Regions from separate parts of the Streptomyces sp. NPDC044704 genome, predicted to be linked through region 1. Evidence: riboswitches for the same ligand, from Rfam matches in the RefSeq annotation. Region 1 holds a riboswitch; each other region holds the start of a gene.
What was found. A riboswitch is a leader RNA that binds a small molecule or an ion and turns the genes downstream of it on or off. The one in region 1 is predicted to bind cobalamin.
Positions count from the first base shown of each region.

Region 2: it holds a riboswitch for cobalamin, as region 1 does, so the genes downstream of both, AC07B0_RS07880 (ribonucleoside-diphosphate reductase subunit alpha) here and AC07B0_RS19425 (energy-coupling factor ABC transporter permease) in region 1, are expected to answer to the same signal.
Region 3: it holds a riboswitch for cobalamin, as region 1 does, so the genes downstream of both, AC07B0_RS25220 (cobalamin biosynthesis protein) here and AC07B0_RS19425 (energy-coupling factor ABC transporter permease) in region 1, are expected to answer to the same signal.
Region 4: it holds a riboswitch for cobalamin, as region 1 does, so the genes downstream of both, metE (5-methyltetrahydropteroyltriglutamate--homocysteine S-methyltransferase) here and AC07B0_RS19425 (energy-coupling factor ABC transporter permease) in region 1, are expected to answer to the same signal.

Region 1 covers NZ_JBWKGY010000007.1:145,887-149,242, reverse strand. Annotated here, with positions in the region: gene AC07B0_RS19440 (SsgA family sporulation/cell division regulator) at 1-297, shown strand, start outside; gene AC07B0_RS19435 (AMIN-like domain-containing (lipo)protein) at 438-965, shown strand; gene AC07B0_RS19430 (flavodoxin family protein) at 1,059-1,784, opposite strand; cobalamin riboswitch at 1,908-2,103, shown strand; gene AC07B0_RS19425 (energy-coupling factor ABC transporter permease) at 2,133-2,828, shown strand; gene AC07B0_RS19420 (energy-coupling factor ABC transporter substrate-binding protein) at 2,828-3,214, shown strand; gene cbiQ (cobalt ECF transporter T component CbiQ) at 3,219-3,356, shown strand, end outside.
Region 2 covers NZ_JBWKGY010000003.1:87,190-90,545, forward strand. Annotated here, with positions in the region: gene AC07B0_RS07865 (carbon starvation CstA family protein) at 1-188, shown strand, start outside; gene AC07B0_RS07870 (CstA-like transporter-associated (seleno)protein) at 212-409, shown strand; gene AC07B0_RS07875 (GNAT family N-acetyltransferase) at 522-1,034, shown strand; cobalamin riboswitch at 1,076-1,209, shown strand; gene AC07B0_RS07880 (ribonucleoside-diphosphate reductase subunit alpha) at 1,373-3,356, shown strand, end outside.
Region 3 covers NZ_JBWKGY010000011.1:58,922-62,277, forward strand. Annotated here, with positions in the region: gene AC07B0_RS25210 (inorganic phosphate transporter) at 1-503, shown strand, start outside; gene AC07B0_RS25215 (hypothetical protein) at 532-753, shown strand; cobalamin riboswitch at 859-1,015, shown strand; gene AC07B0_RS25220 (cobalamin biosynthesis protein) at 1,052-2,026, shown strand; gene AC07B0_RS25225 (cobyric acid synthase) at 2,023-3,356, shown strand, end outside.
Region 4 covers NZ_JBWKGY010000022.1:87,209-90,564, reverse strand. Annotated here, with positions in the region: gene AC07B0_RS34690 (3-hydroxybutyryl-CoA dehydrogenase) at 1-322, shown strand, start outside; cobalamin riboswitch at 473-697, shown strand; gene metE (5-methyltetrahydropteroyltriglutamate--homocysteine S-methyltransferase) at 873-3,185, shown strand.

The DNA of each region.
Region 1 (3,356 bases):
GTCGACTTCCGCGGCGCGGGGGTCCACCTGGCCCGCTGGGTGTTCTCCCGGGAGCTGCTGCTCGACGGGGAGGTCACGGCCACCGGCGAGGGCGACATACAGGTGTGGCCCCGCTGGGAGGGTTCGGAGCCGCGGGTCTTCCTCGCCTTCAGCAACGGCCTCCAGAGCTGCGTGGTCTCCGCCCGGGCCAAGGACGTGCGCGAGCTGTGCCGCCGGATGACCGCCCTGGTGCCGCGCGGGCAGGAGCGGCGCCACTACGACCTCGACGCCGAACTGAGCGCCCTGCTGGCCCACTGACGGGCCCCGGAGCCCCCCTGCCGCACCCGCCTGCCGGTCTTCCCGGAAAACGGCCCGCGGGCCGTGCAACCATGCGCCCCCGGGCGGTGTCCTACCCGGTGACACCCTTGTCCCCGTCTCTGAAGAATCGGGGGGACGTCATGCGTCACCTGCATCGTCCGAGCCGTCGGCGGATCGTGGCCCTGGCCACGGGTGCGCTGCTCACCGCCGGGCTCGCGCTCGCCGGTCCGGCCACCGCCGCCGCCTCCTCCACGTCGGCCACCACCACCCAGACTCCGCTCGTCGTGAACGCCCGCTGGGGCGGGCACTGCACCTTCGACCGGATCGTGATCGACCTCCAGGGGTACGTACCCGAGGTCAACGTCAGCCCCGTCTCCAAGCTGGTCTACGACGGGTCCGGCAAGCCGGTCCCGCTGGCCGGCAAGTACTTCCTGGAGATCCGTCTGCACCCCGCCGCCGGACACGACGACGCGGGTCAGAACGTCTACAAGGGCCCCAAGCTCCAGAAGATCTACCTCAGCAAGCTCAAGGGCCTCGCCATGACCGGCGACTACGAGGGCTACGTGACCTTCGGCGCCGCCTTCGACACCCGGCCGGCCTACGGCGTCACCGTCCTGCACAACCCGGAGCGGGTCGTGGTGGACGTCTCGCACCCCAACACGTGCTGACCTGACCGGCACGCCGTCCGGGGGCCCGGGGTGTCGCACACCCCGGGCCCCCGGCGTCGTGCCGCCGGATCCCGGACGGACGGGGTACGGGGCTCAGCGGTGTTCGGGGTTGGGGAAGTCGAAGCGGCAGCCCGCGTCCCACAGGGAGCGCTGGTTGCCGTGTGCGGGGACGCCGCCCGCGCGCTTGAGGAGCGCGGCCAGGTGCATGAGGTTCCAGGACATGAAGGCCGTGTTGCGGTTGGTGAAGTCGTTCTCCGGGCCGCCCGAGCCGGGGTCCAGGTAGGAGGGTCCCGGGCCGGCCTCGCCGATCCAGCCGGCGTCGGCCTGCGGGGGGACCGTGTAGCCGAGGTGCTGGAGGCTGTAGAGGACGTTCATGGCGCAGTGCTTGACGCCGTCCTCGTTGCCGGTGATCAGCGCTCCGCCGACGCGCCCGTAGTAGGCGTACTGGCCTTTTTCGTTGAGGATCGAGGAGCAGGCGTAGAGCCTCTCGATGACCTGCTTCATGACGGAGCTGTTGTCGCCGAGCCAGATCGGGCCGCAGAGCACGAGGATGTCGGCGTCCATGATCTGGCTGTAGAGGACCGGCCACTGGTCGGTCTCCCAGCCGTGCTCGGTCATGTCCGGCCAGACACCGGTGGCGATGTCGTGGTCGACGGCCCGGATCAGTGAGGTCCGGGCGCCGGCGGCCTCCATGACGGCGCGGCTCCTGGCGATCAGTCCCTCGGTGTTGCTGGGTTCGGGCGAGCGCTTGAGCGTGCAGTTCACGTAGACGGCGGAGAGGTCGGAGTAGGCGGGAGCGCCGGAGGAGGTGTCAGCCACGCCCCCCACGCTGACCGGCCGGGGCCCGGACCGCCATCGGACCGCACCCTTCCGGGGCACCGCCGGACGGCCTCCGGTCACCCCCGCGCACGGGGGCGGGTTGTTACCGGTCGGCGCGGACGACTACTGTCAGCGGGCCTTGGTGTTCGGGAAACCGGTGGGAAACCGGTGCGGCCCTCGCCACTGTGATCGGGAAGTCCGGCTCCACTCCTGCGGGAAGCCACTGGGTTCCGCGCGGGAGACCGCACGGCCCCGGGAAGGCGGAGCCAGGGCATCAGTACCCGTGAGCCAGGAGACCGGCCGGGGCGCGTCGTCCATCCACGAGGTGCTGGAGAGGTCTCTCTACTCATGCATATAGCCGAGGGGTTCCTTCCCCCTTTGCACGCGGTCGCCTGGGGCGCCGCGTCCGCTCCCTTCGTCGTCCACGGTGTCCGCGCCCTCACCCGCGAGGTGAAGGCCAACCCGGAGAGCACCCTGCTGCTCGGAGCGTCCGGAGCGTTCACTTTCGTCCTGTCCGCCCTGAAGATCCCTTCGGTGACGGGCAGTTGTTCACACCCCACCGGCACCGGACTGGGGGCCATCCTCTTCCGGCCGCCGATCATGGCGGTGCTCGGCACGATCACCCTGCTGTTCCAGGCCCTGCTGCTGGCGCACGGCGGACTCACCACCCTCGGTGCCAACGTCTTCTCGATGGCCGTCGCCGGCCCGTGGGCGGGCTACGGGGTCTACCGGCTGCTGAAGAAGTTCGACGTGCCGCTGATGGTGACGGTCTTCTTCGGCGCCTTCTTCGCCGACCTGATCACCTACTGCGTGACCTCCGTCCAGCTGGCGCTGGCCTTCCCGGACCCGGGCAGCGGTTTCGTCGGCGCGCTGGAGAAGTTCGCGGGCATCTTCGCCCTCACCCAGATCCCGCTCGCGGTCAGCGAGGGCCTGCTCACCGTGCTCGTGGTGCGGCTGCTCATGCAGTCCAGCAAGTCCGACCTGGTGCGCCTCGGCGTCGCCAAGCTCACCGGGACGAAGACGAAGCAGGAGGCGGCGCTCTGATGACCAGGAACGCGAAGATCAACACCCTGCTGCTGCTCCTGGTGGCGGCGCTGGCCGTGCTCCCGCTCGCGCTGGGACTCGGCGAGGGCAAGGAGGAGCCGTTCGCGGGCGCCGACGCGCAGGCGGAGGCGGCCATCACCGAGCTGAAGCCGGACTACGAGCCCTGGTTCTCCCCGCTGTACGAACCCCCGTCGGGCGAGATCGAGTCGGCCCTGTTCGCCCTCCAGGCGGCACTCGGCGCGGGCGTCCTCGCCTATTACTTCGGCGTGCGCAAGGGCCGCCGCCAGGGCGCCGCGCTCGCCGCCGCGGCCGGTACCGCCGACCCCGCCGGCACGGACCCGGGGGCCGGCCCGGCTCCGGCGTCCGCGACCGGCGCGGAGCGCTAGCGCGGTGCTGCCGATCGACGTCGCGGCGCACAGCAGCCGCTGGCGCCGCCGCCATCCACTGGAGAAGGCCCTGCTGGGACTGGGCCTGACGGTCACCGCCGTGTGCCTGCCGCCCTGGCCCGGCGGGCCGCTGGTCGCCGCG
Region 2 (3,356 bases), on a different contig from region 1:
TGGACGCGGCCCGGACCTGCTTCAAGGCCATCGCCCACCCCGAGACGGTGCGCCTGTCCGAGGTCCCGTGGACCGAGTCGAAGATCGTAGCCCCGGCCGGGCTGATCGCCACGCCCGAGGAGAAGGCCGAGCTCGCGGCGGCCGGCCTCGACGCGGGCGGCGGCCGGGCGAAGACCCCCGTCGCATGAGCGGCACGAGCGCCGCGCGCGCGGTGAGCGGGGTCCGGGGCGCGCTGTCGAAGGCCCGGTTCTACGTACGGGAGTTCTCCGGCGAGGCCGCGTACGACCGCTACGTGGCCCACGCCCGCGCCCACGACCCGCACGCCGAGGTCATGACCCGGCGCGCCTTCGAGCGGGCCCGCACCGACGCCCGCGAGGCGGATCCCCGGGAGGGCTTCCGCTGCTGCTGAGCGGCACGCGCGAGGGCCCCGCCGGCCTCGTCCGGCGGGGCCCTCGCGCGTGCCCGGCACCGGACCGCCGGGATCCGGGCGTCCGCCCGCGGCCGTCGCGCACACTCGACGCATGGACATCGTGATCAGGGCGGCGCAGCCCGCCGAATACGAAGAGCTGGGCGGGATCACCGCGCGGGCCTACCTGGAGGACGGGCTCCTCGACGCCAACACCGACGACACGTACGAGCGGACGCTGCGGGACGTCGCGGGCCGGGCCGGATCCGGCGAGGTGCTCGTCGCCGTACTGGACGGACGCCTGCTGGGCGGTGTGACGTTCGCCCCTCCGGGCAGCCCCCTCGCCGACATCGCGGGCCCCGGCGAGGCCGAGTTCCGGATGCTCGCCGTGGCCGCCGCCGGCCGGGGCAAGGGCGCCGGCGAAGCACTCGTACGGGCCTGCGCCGACCGCGCCAGGGCCCTGCCGGGAGTGTCCCGGCTGGTGCTCTCCACCCAGCCGGGCAGCCCCGCCGCGCACCGGATCTACGAGCGCCTGGGCTTCGTGCGCACCCCGGAACGGGACTGGTCCCCGGTCCCCTCGGTGCCCCTGCTCACCTACGCCCTGGAGCTGTACGCACCCGAGCAGTAGCCACGCCGACACAACATGTGGGGGCTACCGCAACGGGCCGCCCCCACATGTATGCTCATGGCTGCTGTCGTCGCAGGGGAATCCGGTGCGAATCCGGAACTGTCCCGCAACGGTATGAAGTGCACCCATTGGTGCGTCCGGAAGTCCGAGGACCTGCCGACAGCGCGCCCGGCTCAACCGAACCGGGTGCCGATACGTCCGGGCCTCGCGGTTGGGCCGGTGGACGCCACGCGGCGCACGTACCGCCTGCCCTGTCCGGGCCGGTCCGTGGGCTTCCCGCGTGCGCCCGCTCGCCCCGCCCCGTCGAAGACCGGGCCGAGCGAGGGAGAGCTCCCCCCGTGACCATCGCGCCTGCCGCACCGCGCGCCGAGTCCGCCCAGTCCGACACCGAGGCTGCGCTCACGCCCGAGGGCCCGGGGACCGCACTGCTGCGTACCCTCACCGAGCTTACGGCCGACCTCCCCGACACCGACCCCGGCCGGGTCGCCGCCGCCGCCCTGCGCGGCCGCAGCTCCGTCGCCGACGAGGCCGAACTGCGCGGGCTGGCCACCGAGGCCGCGGCCGGTCTGATCTCCGAGGACCCGGCGTACTCCCGCCTCGCCGCCCGGCTGCTGACGCTGGCCGTCCGCGACGAGGCCGCGGGCCAGGGCTCCACGTCCTTCTCGGCGTCCGTCGCCGTCGGCCACCGCGAGGGGCTCATCGCCGACCGCACGGCCGAGTTCGTCACGACCCACGCGGCCCGCCTGGACGCGCTGGTCGAGCACACCCTCGCCGAGGGCGCCGACGACCGCTTCGGGTTCTTCGGCCTGCGCACCCTGCACAGCCGCTACCTGCTGCGCCACCCGATCACCCGTCAGGTCATCGAGACCCCGCAGTACTTCATGCTGCGGGTGGCCTGCGGCCTGGCCGAGAACGACACCGTCCAGGCCGTCGAGGAAGTGGCCTCGCTCTACCGGCTGATGAGCCGCCTCGACTACCTGCCGTCGTCCCCCACGCTCTTCAACTCCGGTACCCGGCACCCGCAGATGTCCTCCTGCTACCTGCTGGACTCCCCGCTGGACGAGCTGGACTCGATCTACGACCGCTACCACCAGGTCGCGCGCCTGTCCAAGCACGCCGGCGGCATCGGCCTCTCGTACTCCCGCATCCGCGCCCGGGGTTCCCTGATCCGCGGCACCAACGGCCACTCCAACGGCATCGTCCCGTTCCTGAAGACCCTCGACGCCTCCGTCGCCGCGGTCAACCAGGGCGGCCGCCGCAAGGGTGCCGCCGCCGTCTACCTGGAGACCTGGCACGCGGACATCGAGGAGTTCCTGGAGCTCCGCGACAACACCGGTGAGGACCAGCGCCGTACGCACAACCTGAACCTCGCCCACTGGGTGCCGGACGAGTTCATGCGGCGCGTGAACTCCGACGGGCAGTGGTCGCTGTTCTCCCCGGCCGACGTCCCCGAGCTCGTGGACCTGTGGGGCGACGAGTTCGACGCCGCCTACCGCAAGGCCGAGGCGGACGGCCTGGCCCGCAAGACCATGCCCGCGCGTGACCTGTACGGCCGGATGATGCGCACCCTCGCGCAGACCGGCCAGGGCTGGATGACCTTCAAGGACGCCTCCAACCGCACGGCGAACCAGACCGCCGAGCCGGGCTCGGTCGTCCACTCCTCCAACCTGTGCACCGAGATCATCGAGGTCACCGACGACGGCGAGACGGCCGTCTGCAACCTCGGCTCGGTCAACATGGGTGCCTTCGTCGTGGACGGGGACATCGACTGGGAGCGGCTGGACGAGACCGTCCGTACGGCCGTGACCTTCCTCGACCGCGTGGTGGACATCAACTTCTACCCGACCGAGCAGGCCGGGCGTTCCAACGCCCGCTGGCGTCCGGTCGGCCTGGGCGCGATGGGTCTGCAGGACGTCTTCTTCAAGCTGAAGATGCCCTTCGACTCCCCCGAGGCGCGGGCGCTGTCCACGAAGCTCTCCGAGCGGATCATGCTGGCCGCGTACGAGGCCTCCTGCGACCTCGCCGAGCGCAGCGGTCCGCTGCCGGCCTGGGACAAGACCCGTACCGCCCGCGGTGTCCTGCACCCGGACCACTACGGCGTCGAGCTGAACTGGCCGGAGCGCTGGGACGCCCTGCGCGCCCGCGTCGCGAAGACCGGCATGCGCAACTCCCTGCTCCTGGCCATCGCGCCGACGGCGACGATCGCCTCGATCGCGGGCGTCTACGAGTGCATCGAGCCGCAGGTCTCCAACCTCTTCAAGCGCGAGACCCTCAGCGGTGAGTTCCTCCAGGTCAACGCGTACCTGGTGGAGGAGCTGAAGC
Region 3 (3,356 bases), on a different contig from region 1:
CCTCGGCCGCGAGCGTCATCCTGGCCTCCTCCACCCTCGGCTTCTCCCTCTCCACCACCCACGCGTGCTCCGGCGCCGTCATGGGTTCCGGCCTGGGACGCAAGGGCGGCGTGGTCCGCTGGTCCACCGCCACCCGCATGTTCATCGCCTGGGGCCTGACCCTGCCCGCCGCGGCCCTCGTCGCCGCCGGCGCCGAGCTGGTCATGCGCACGGGTGACGTCGGCATCGCCGCGGTCACCGTCTTCCTGGTCGCCTCCTGCTTCGCCATCTGGGTCATCTCCCGCCGCCAGGTCGTCGACCACCACAACGTCAACGAGGTGGAGACCGCCACCACGACGGACGAGCCCGGTGTCGTCACCACGGCCATGGCCGCCGTCACCGTCCCGCCGACCACCGCCGCGGCCGGTACCACCGCCGCCGTGACCGACGAGGACCTCAAGGCCACCATCCCGGCCGCGACGGCGACCCCGACGACCCCCGCGGCTCCGGCCGCGGCGGTCTGACCCCGAGAACGACAGAGGTATCAGCGGCATGAACATCGACTGGGCATCGCTCGGCTCCGTCTTCGGAGTCAGCCTCTCCGCCACCGTCGCCCTCGTGGCCCTCTTCACCCTGGGCCTGGTGGGCCTCTCCAAGCACGAGGCCGCCACCGAGCACGGCGGGACCGCGGCCCTGGCGCGCACCGGCGCCTACGCCTGCTTCGCGCTGTGCGCGGCGGCCGTGTCGTACGGGATCTACCTGATCGTCGCCTGACACGACGTGTCCGAAGCTCCCTCCGGGTCCTCCCGGAGGGAGCTTTCGCGTACCCCCGGTGCGCCCCCCGCCCGAACCCGCCGCAGGTCAACGGCAAGTTGACGGGCGTTCGCGGTGCGTGGTGGACTGCCCGAGCCAATACGGCGGCATGGAAGAGGAAGTCCGGTGCGAATCCGGCGCGGTCCCGCCACTGTCACCGGGTCAGCGCACGCGGTGCGCGGCCCCGGGAGCCAGGAACTCTCGCCGCCGGACACGTCGAACCAGGGCGCGGACCCTGAGTGAGGACATACCTGCCACCATGCGTGCCGACCGCGTCTTCGCGTACGGCGCCACGGCGGGCCTGATCGGCGACCGGATCCTCGGGGATCCGCGCCGCGGGCACCCCGTGGCCGCCTTCGGAACCGCCGCCGCCGCCGTCGAACGCGCCCTGTGGCGCGACGACCGCGGCCGTGGCGTCCTCCACGCCCTCGTGTGCGCGGGCGGCGCGGCCGCCGTCGGTGCGCTGGCCGCCCGCGCCGTGCGCTCCCGGCCCGCGGCCGCCCGCGTCGCCCTGACCGCAGCGGCCACGTGGGCCGTCGTCGGCGGCACCTCGCTCGGCCGGGAGGCCCGCGCCATCGGCGGGGCGCTCGCCGCCGGGGACACCGAGGTCGCCCGCGAACGCCTGCCCCACCTGTGCGGGCGCGACCCGGAGTCCCTGGACGGGCAGCAGATGGCCCGGGCCGTCGTCGAGTCCGTCGCGGAGAACACCTCCGACGCGGTCGTGGGGGCCCTGGTGTGGGGGGCCGTCGCCGGGGTGCCCGGGCTGCTGGCCTTCCGCGCCGTGAACACCCTCGACGCCATGGTGGGCCACAAGTCGCCCCGCCACCTGCGCTACGGCTGGGCCTCGGCCCGGCTGGACGACCTGGCCGGCTGGCCCGGGGCCCGGCTGACGGCGCTCGCCGCCGTCGTGGCCGGACCCGACCGGCGGGGAGCCGTACGCGCCTGGCGCGCCGACGCCGCCGCCCACCCGAGCCCCAACGCGGGCCCGGTCGAGGCCTCCTTCGCGGGGGCGCTCGGTGTCCGGCTCGGCGGGACGCTGGCCTACGGCGGACGGACCGAGCACCGTGCCGTGCTGAACGGCGCGGCCGGCCGGCCGGTGGAGGTCGCCGACATCGAGCGGGCCGTCCGGCTGTCGCGGCGGGTGACCTGGCTGGCGCTGGGCGTCTGCGCCCTGGCCCGGACCGCCGCCACCCGGACACTGGTCTCGCGTACGACACGGAGGGGGCGCGCATGAGCGGCGCGAAGCGCGGCGGCGGACTGCTGGTCGCCGGTACGACGTCGGACGCGGGCAAGAGCGTCGTCACGGCGGGCATCTGCCGGTGGCTGGCCCGGCAGGGGGTGAAGGTGGCCCCCTTCAAGGCCCAGAACATGTCCCTGAACTCGTTCGTGACCCGGGAGGGCGCCGAGATCGGCCGGGCCCAGGCCATGCAGGCCCAGGCGGCGCGGGTGGAACCGACCGCCCTGATGAACCCGGTGCTGCTCAAGCCGGGCGGCGACCAGAGCAGCCAGGTGGTGCTGCTGGGCAAGCCGGTCGGCGAGATGAGCGCGCGCGGGTTCTTCGGGACCGCGGGCCCCGGCTCGGCGTCCCCCGGGCCGGCGGAGCCCGGCGGACACCGGGAACGGCTCCTCGGCGTCGTCACGGACTGCCTGGAGCGGCTGCGGGGCACGTATGACGCCGTGATCTGCGAGGGGGCGGGCAGTCCGGCCGAGATCAACCTGCGCCGGACCGACATCGTGAACATGGGCATCGCGCGGGCCGCGCGCTTCCCCGTCGTCGTGGTCGGGGACATCGACCGGGGCGGCGTCTTCGCGTCCTTCTTCGGCACGACCGCGTTGCTGTCCCCCGAGGACCAGTCGCTGATCGCCGGGTACCTCGTCAACAAGTTCCGGGGCGACGTCTCCCTGCTGGAGCCCGGCATGGAGATGCTGCGCGGGCTCACGGGCCGGGCGACGTACGGGGTGCTGCCGTTCCGGCACGGGCTGGGCATCGACGAGGAGGACGGTCTGCGGGTCTCGCTGCGCGGAGCCGTACGGGAGTCCCTGGTGGCACCGCCGCTCGGCGAGGACGTGCTGCGGGTCGCGGTGTGCGCGGTGCCGCTCATGTCGAACTTCACCGACGTCGACGCCCTCGCCGCCGAGCCGGGCGTGGTCGTGCGGTTCGTGGACCGGGCCGAGGAACTCGCCGACGCCGACCTGGTCGTGGTCCCGGGCACGCGCGGCACCGTGAAGGCGCTGGCCTGGCTGCGCGAGCGGGGCCTCGCCGGCGCGCTGGCGCGGCGGGCCGCCGAGGGCCGTCCGGTGCTGGGCATCTGCGGCGGCTTCCAGGTGCTCGGCGAGCACATCGAGGACGAGGTCGAATCCCGGGCCGGCGCGGTGGACGGCCTCGGCCTGCTGCCCGTACGGGTCCGGTTCGCGCGGGAGAAGACCCTGGCGCGGCCTTCCGGATCGGCGCTGGGCGAGCCCGTCGAGGGGTACGAGATCCATCACGGCGTCGCCGAGGTGCTGGGCGGGGAGCCGTTCCTGGACGGCTGCCGGGTCGGGGCCGTGTGGGGGACGCACTGGCA
Region 4 (3,356 bases), on a different contig from region 1:
CCGCTCCCAGGACCGGGCCGGCTTCGTCGTCAACGCCCTCCTGGTCCCCTACCTCCTCTCGGCCATCCGGATGGCCGAATCCGGGTACGCGAGCCCGGCCGACGTCGACGCCGGCATGGAACTCGGCTGCGCCCACCCGATGGGACCGCTCAAACTCGCCGACCTCATCGGCCTGGACACCGTCGCGGCCATCGCCGACTCGCTCTACGAGGAGTTCAAGGAACCCCTGTACGCCCCGCCCCCACTGCTCCAGCGGATGGTGCAGGCCGGGCTGCTGGGCCGCAAGAGCGGCCGCGGGTTCCACACCTACGGCCGGGGCTGAGGGGCCCCGGCACGTCCCCCGGGCAGAGGGTGCGCCGGGGACGCGGGAGTGCGGCGCGGGTACGGCGAGTGGTGTCGCCGCACCCGCGCCGCATCTCATTTCCCCGTCCGGCATGTGGACGGTTGGACCGGTTCTCGACCGGGTCCGCCTACGCTGGCGTCCGCAGCTGGTTCGCCCCGTCCGCCAGACGGGATGCGTCGTAAGAGGGAACCCGGTGGGAATCCGGGACTGCCCCGCAGCGGTGAGCGGGAACGACCGCCGTCATACGCACTGGGACCGGAACCGGTCCTGGGAAGCGACGGCCAGTAGGTGCCCGCCGGGAGACCGGCAGGCGCGCCCGCGAGTCCGAAGACCTGCCCGTTGCCCGTGCGCGAACGACCGCGCACGGTTTCCCGGTGACCTCGTGGGCGGGTCGGCGTGCACCTCAGGCGGATCCTCCCCGTCGCGTACCCCGTCGTACGCGGTCCCGGCGGTCCGCCCGTTCCGGCACCCCTTCGCACCCTCGGACCGCCACCGGGTCCATGGAGACACGCTCGCGAAGGAGAGTTCCGTGACCACCGAATCCGCAGCCGCGGCAGTACGGGCCACCGTGTACGGCTACCCCCGCCAGGGCCGCAACCGCGAACTGAAGAAGGCCGTCGAGGGCTACTGGAAGGGCCGCGTCAGCGCCGACGCCCTCCGGGAGACCGCCCGCGACCTGCGCCGCACCAACTGGGCCCAGCTGGCCGACGCCGGCATCACCGAGGTTCCGACCGGCGACTTCTCGTACTACGACCACGTCCTGGACACCACGGTCATGGTCGGCGCGATCCCCGCCCGCCACCGGGCGGCCGTCGAAACCGACGCCCTCGACGGGTACTTCGCGATGGCGCGCGGCACGCAGGACGTGGCCCCGCTGGAGATGACCAAGTGGTTCGACACCAACTACCACTACCTGGTCCCCGAACTCGGCCCCGACACCGTCTTCACGGCCGACTCCGCCCAGCAGGTCGCCGCGCTCCGCGAAGCCCTCGCCCTCGGCCACACCGCCCGCCCGGTCCTGGTCGGCCCGGTCACCTACCTGCTGCTCGCCAAGCCCGCCCCCGGCGTGGCCGACGACTTCGAACCGCTCACCCTCCTGGACCGGCTGCTGCCCGTCTACGCCCGGGTACTGGCCGACCTCAAGGCGGCCGGCGCCGCATGGGTCCAGCTCGACGAACCCGCCCTGGTCCAGGACCGCACCCCCGCCGAACTGAACGCCGCCGCCCGCACCTACCGGGAGCTCGGCGCGCTCACCGAACGCCCCAAGCTCCTCGTCGCCACCTACTTCGACCGGCTCGGCGACGCCCTGCCCGTCCTGGCGAAGGCGCCCGTCGAGGGCCTCGCCCTCGACTTCACCGACGCCGCCGACGCCAACCTCCGCGACCTCGCCGCCGTCGGCGGCCTGCCCGGCAAGCGCCTGGTCGCGGGCGTCGTCAACGGCCGCAACATCTGGATCAACGACCACAAGAAGTCGCTGGCCACCCTCGGCACCCTCCTCGGCCTCGCCGGCTCCGTCGACGTCGCCGCGTCCTGCTCCCTGCTCCACGTCCCGCTCGACGCCACCGCCGAACGCGACATCGACCCGCAGATCCGGCGCTGGCTCGCCTTCGCCCGCCAGAAGACCACCGAGATCACCACCCTCGCCCGCGGCCTCGCCCAGGGCCCCGGAGCGATCACCGCCGAACTCGCCGCCAACCAGGCCGACCTCGCCTCCCGGGCCACCTCCCCGATCACCCACGACCCGGCCGTCCGCGCCCGCACCGCCGCGATCACCGACGCCGACGGCCGCCGGGCCCAGCCCTACGCCGAACGCGCCGCCGCCCAGCACGCCCACCTGCGCCTGCCGCTGCTGCCCACCACCACCATCGGATCCTTCCCGCAGACCGACGAACTGCGCGTGGCCCGCGCCGACCTGCGCGCCGGACGCGTCGACACCGCCGGGTACGAGGAGCGCATCAAGGCAGAGATCCGCGAGGTCATCGCCTTCCAGGAGAAGACGGGCATCGACGTCCTGGTGCACGGCGAGCCCGAACGCAACGACATGGTCCAGTACTTCGCGGAACGGCTCACCGGCTACCTCGCCACCCAGCACGGCTGGGTGCAGTCCTACGGCACCCGCTACGTGCGCCCGCCGGTCCTCGCCGGGGACATCTCCCGCCCCGAACCGATGACCGTCCGCTGGACGGCGTACGCCCAGCAGCAGACCGCCAAGCCCGTCAAGGGCATGCTCACCGGCCCCGTCACCATGCTCGCCTGGTCCTTCGTCCGCGACGACCAGCCGCTCGGCGAGACCGCCCGCCAGGTCGGACTGGCCCTGCGCGACGAAGTGGCCGACCTCGAAGCGGCCGGGACCTCCGTCATCCAGGTCGACGAGCCCGCCCTGCGCGAAACCCTGCCGCTGCGGGCCGACGGCCACGCCGACTACCTCGCCTGGGCCACCGAGTCCTTCCGCCTCACCACCAGCGGCGTCCGTCCCTACACCCAGATCCACACGCACATGTGCTACGCCGAGTTCGGCGACGTCCTCCAGGCCATCGACGACCTCGACGCCGACGTCATCAGCCTGGAGGCGGCCCGCTCCCACATGCAGGTCGCCGGCGAACTCGCCACCGCCGGCTACCCCCGCGAGGTCGGACCCGGCGTCTGGGACATCCACTCCCCGCGCATCCCCTCGGCCGCCGAGGCGGCCGCGCTGCTGCGCAAGGGGCTGGAGGCCATCCCGGCCGAGCGGCTCTGGGTCAACCCCGACTGCGGCCTGAAGACCCGCGGCTGGACCGAGACCCGCACCTCCCTGGAACACCTGGTGGAGGCGGCCCGCGAGGTCCGCACCGAGACCGCCTGATCCGACCGCTCCGATCCGGCTGATCCGCCCGCCGGCCGGAACGGCCCTTCCCGGCCGTTCCGGCCCCCTCGCGCGCGGCCCCCGGCGCCGGTCGCGCCGGTCCGGGGGTCGCCGTAAGACTTCCGTCATCATGCCCGCCCTGTCGGCGCGGGCGCCGGCACCGTTGAATGG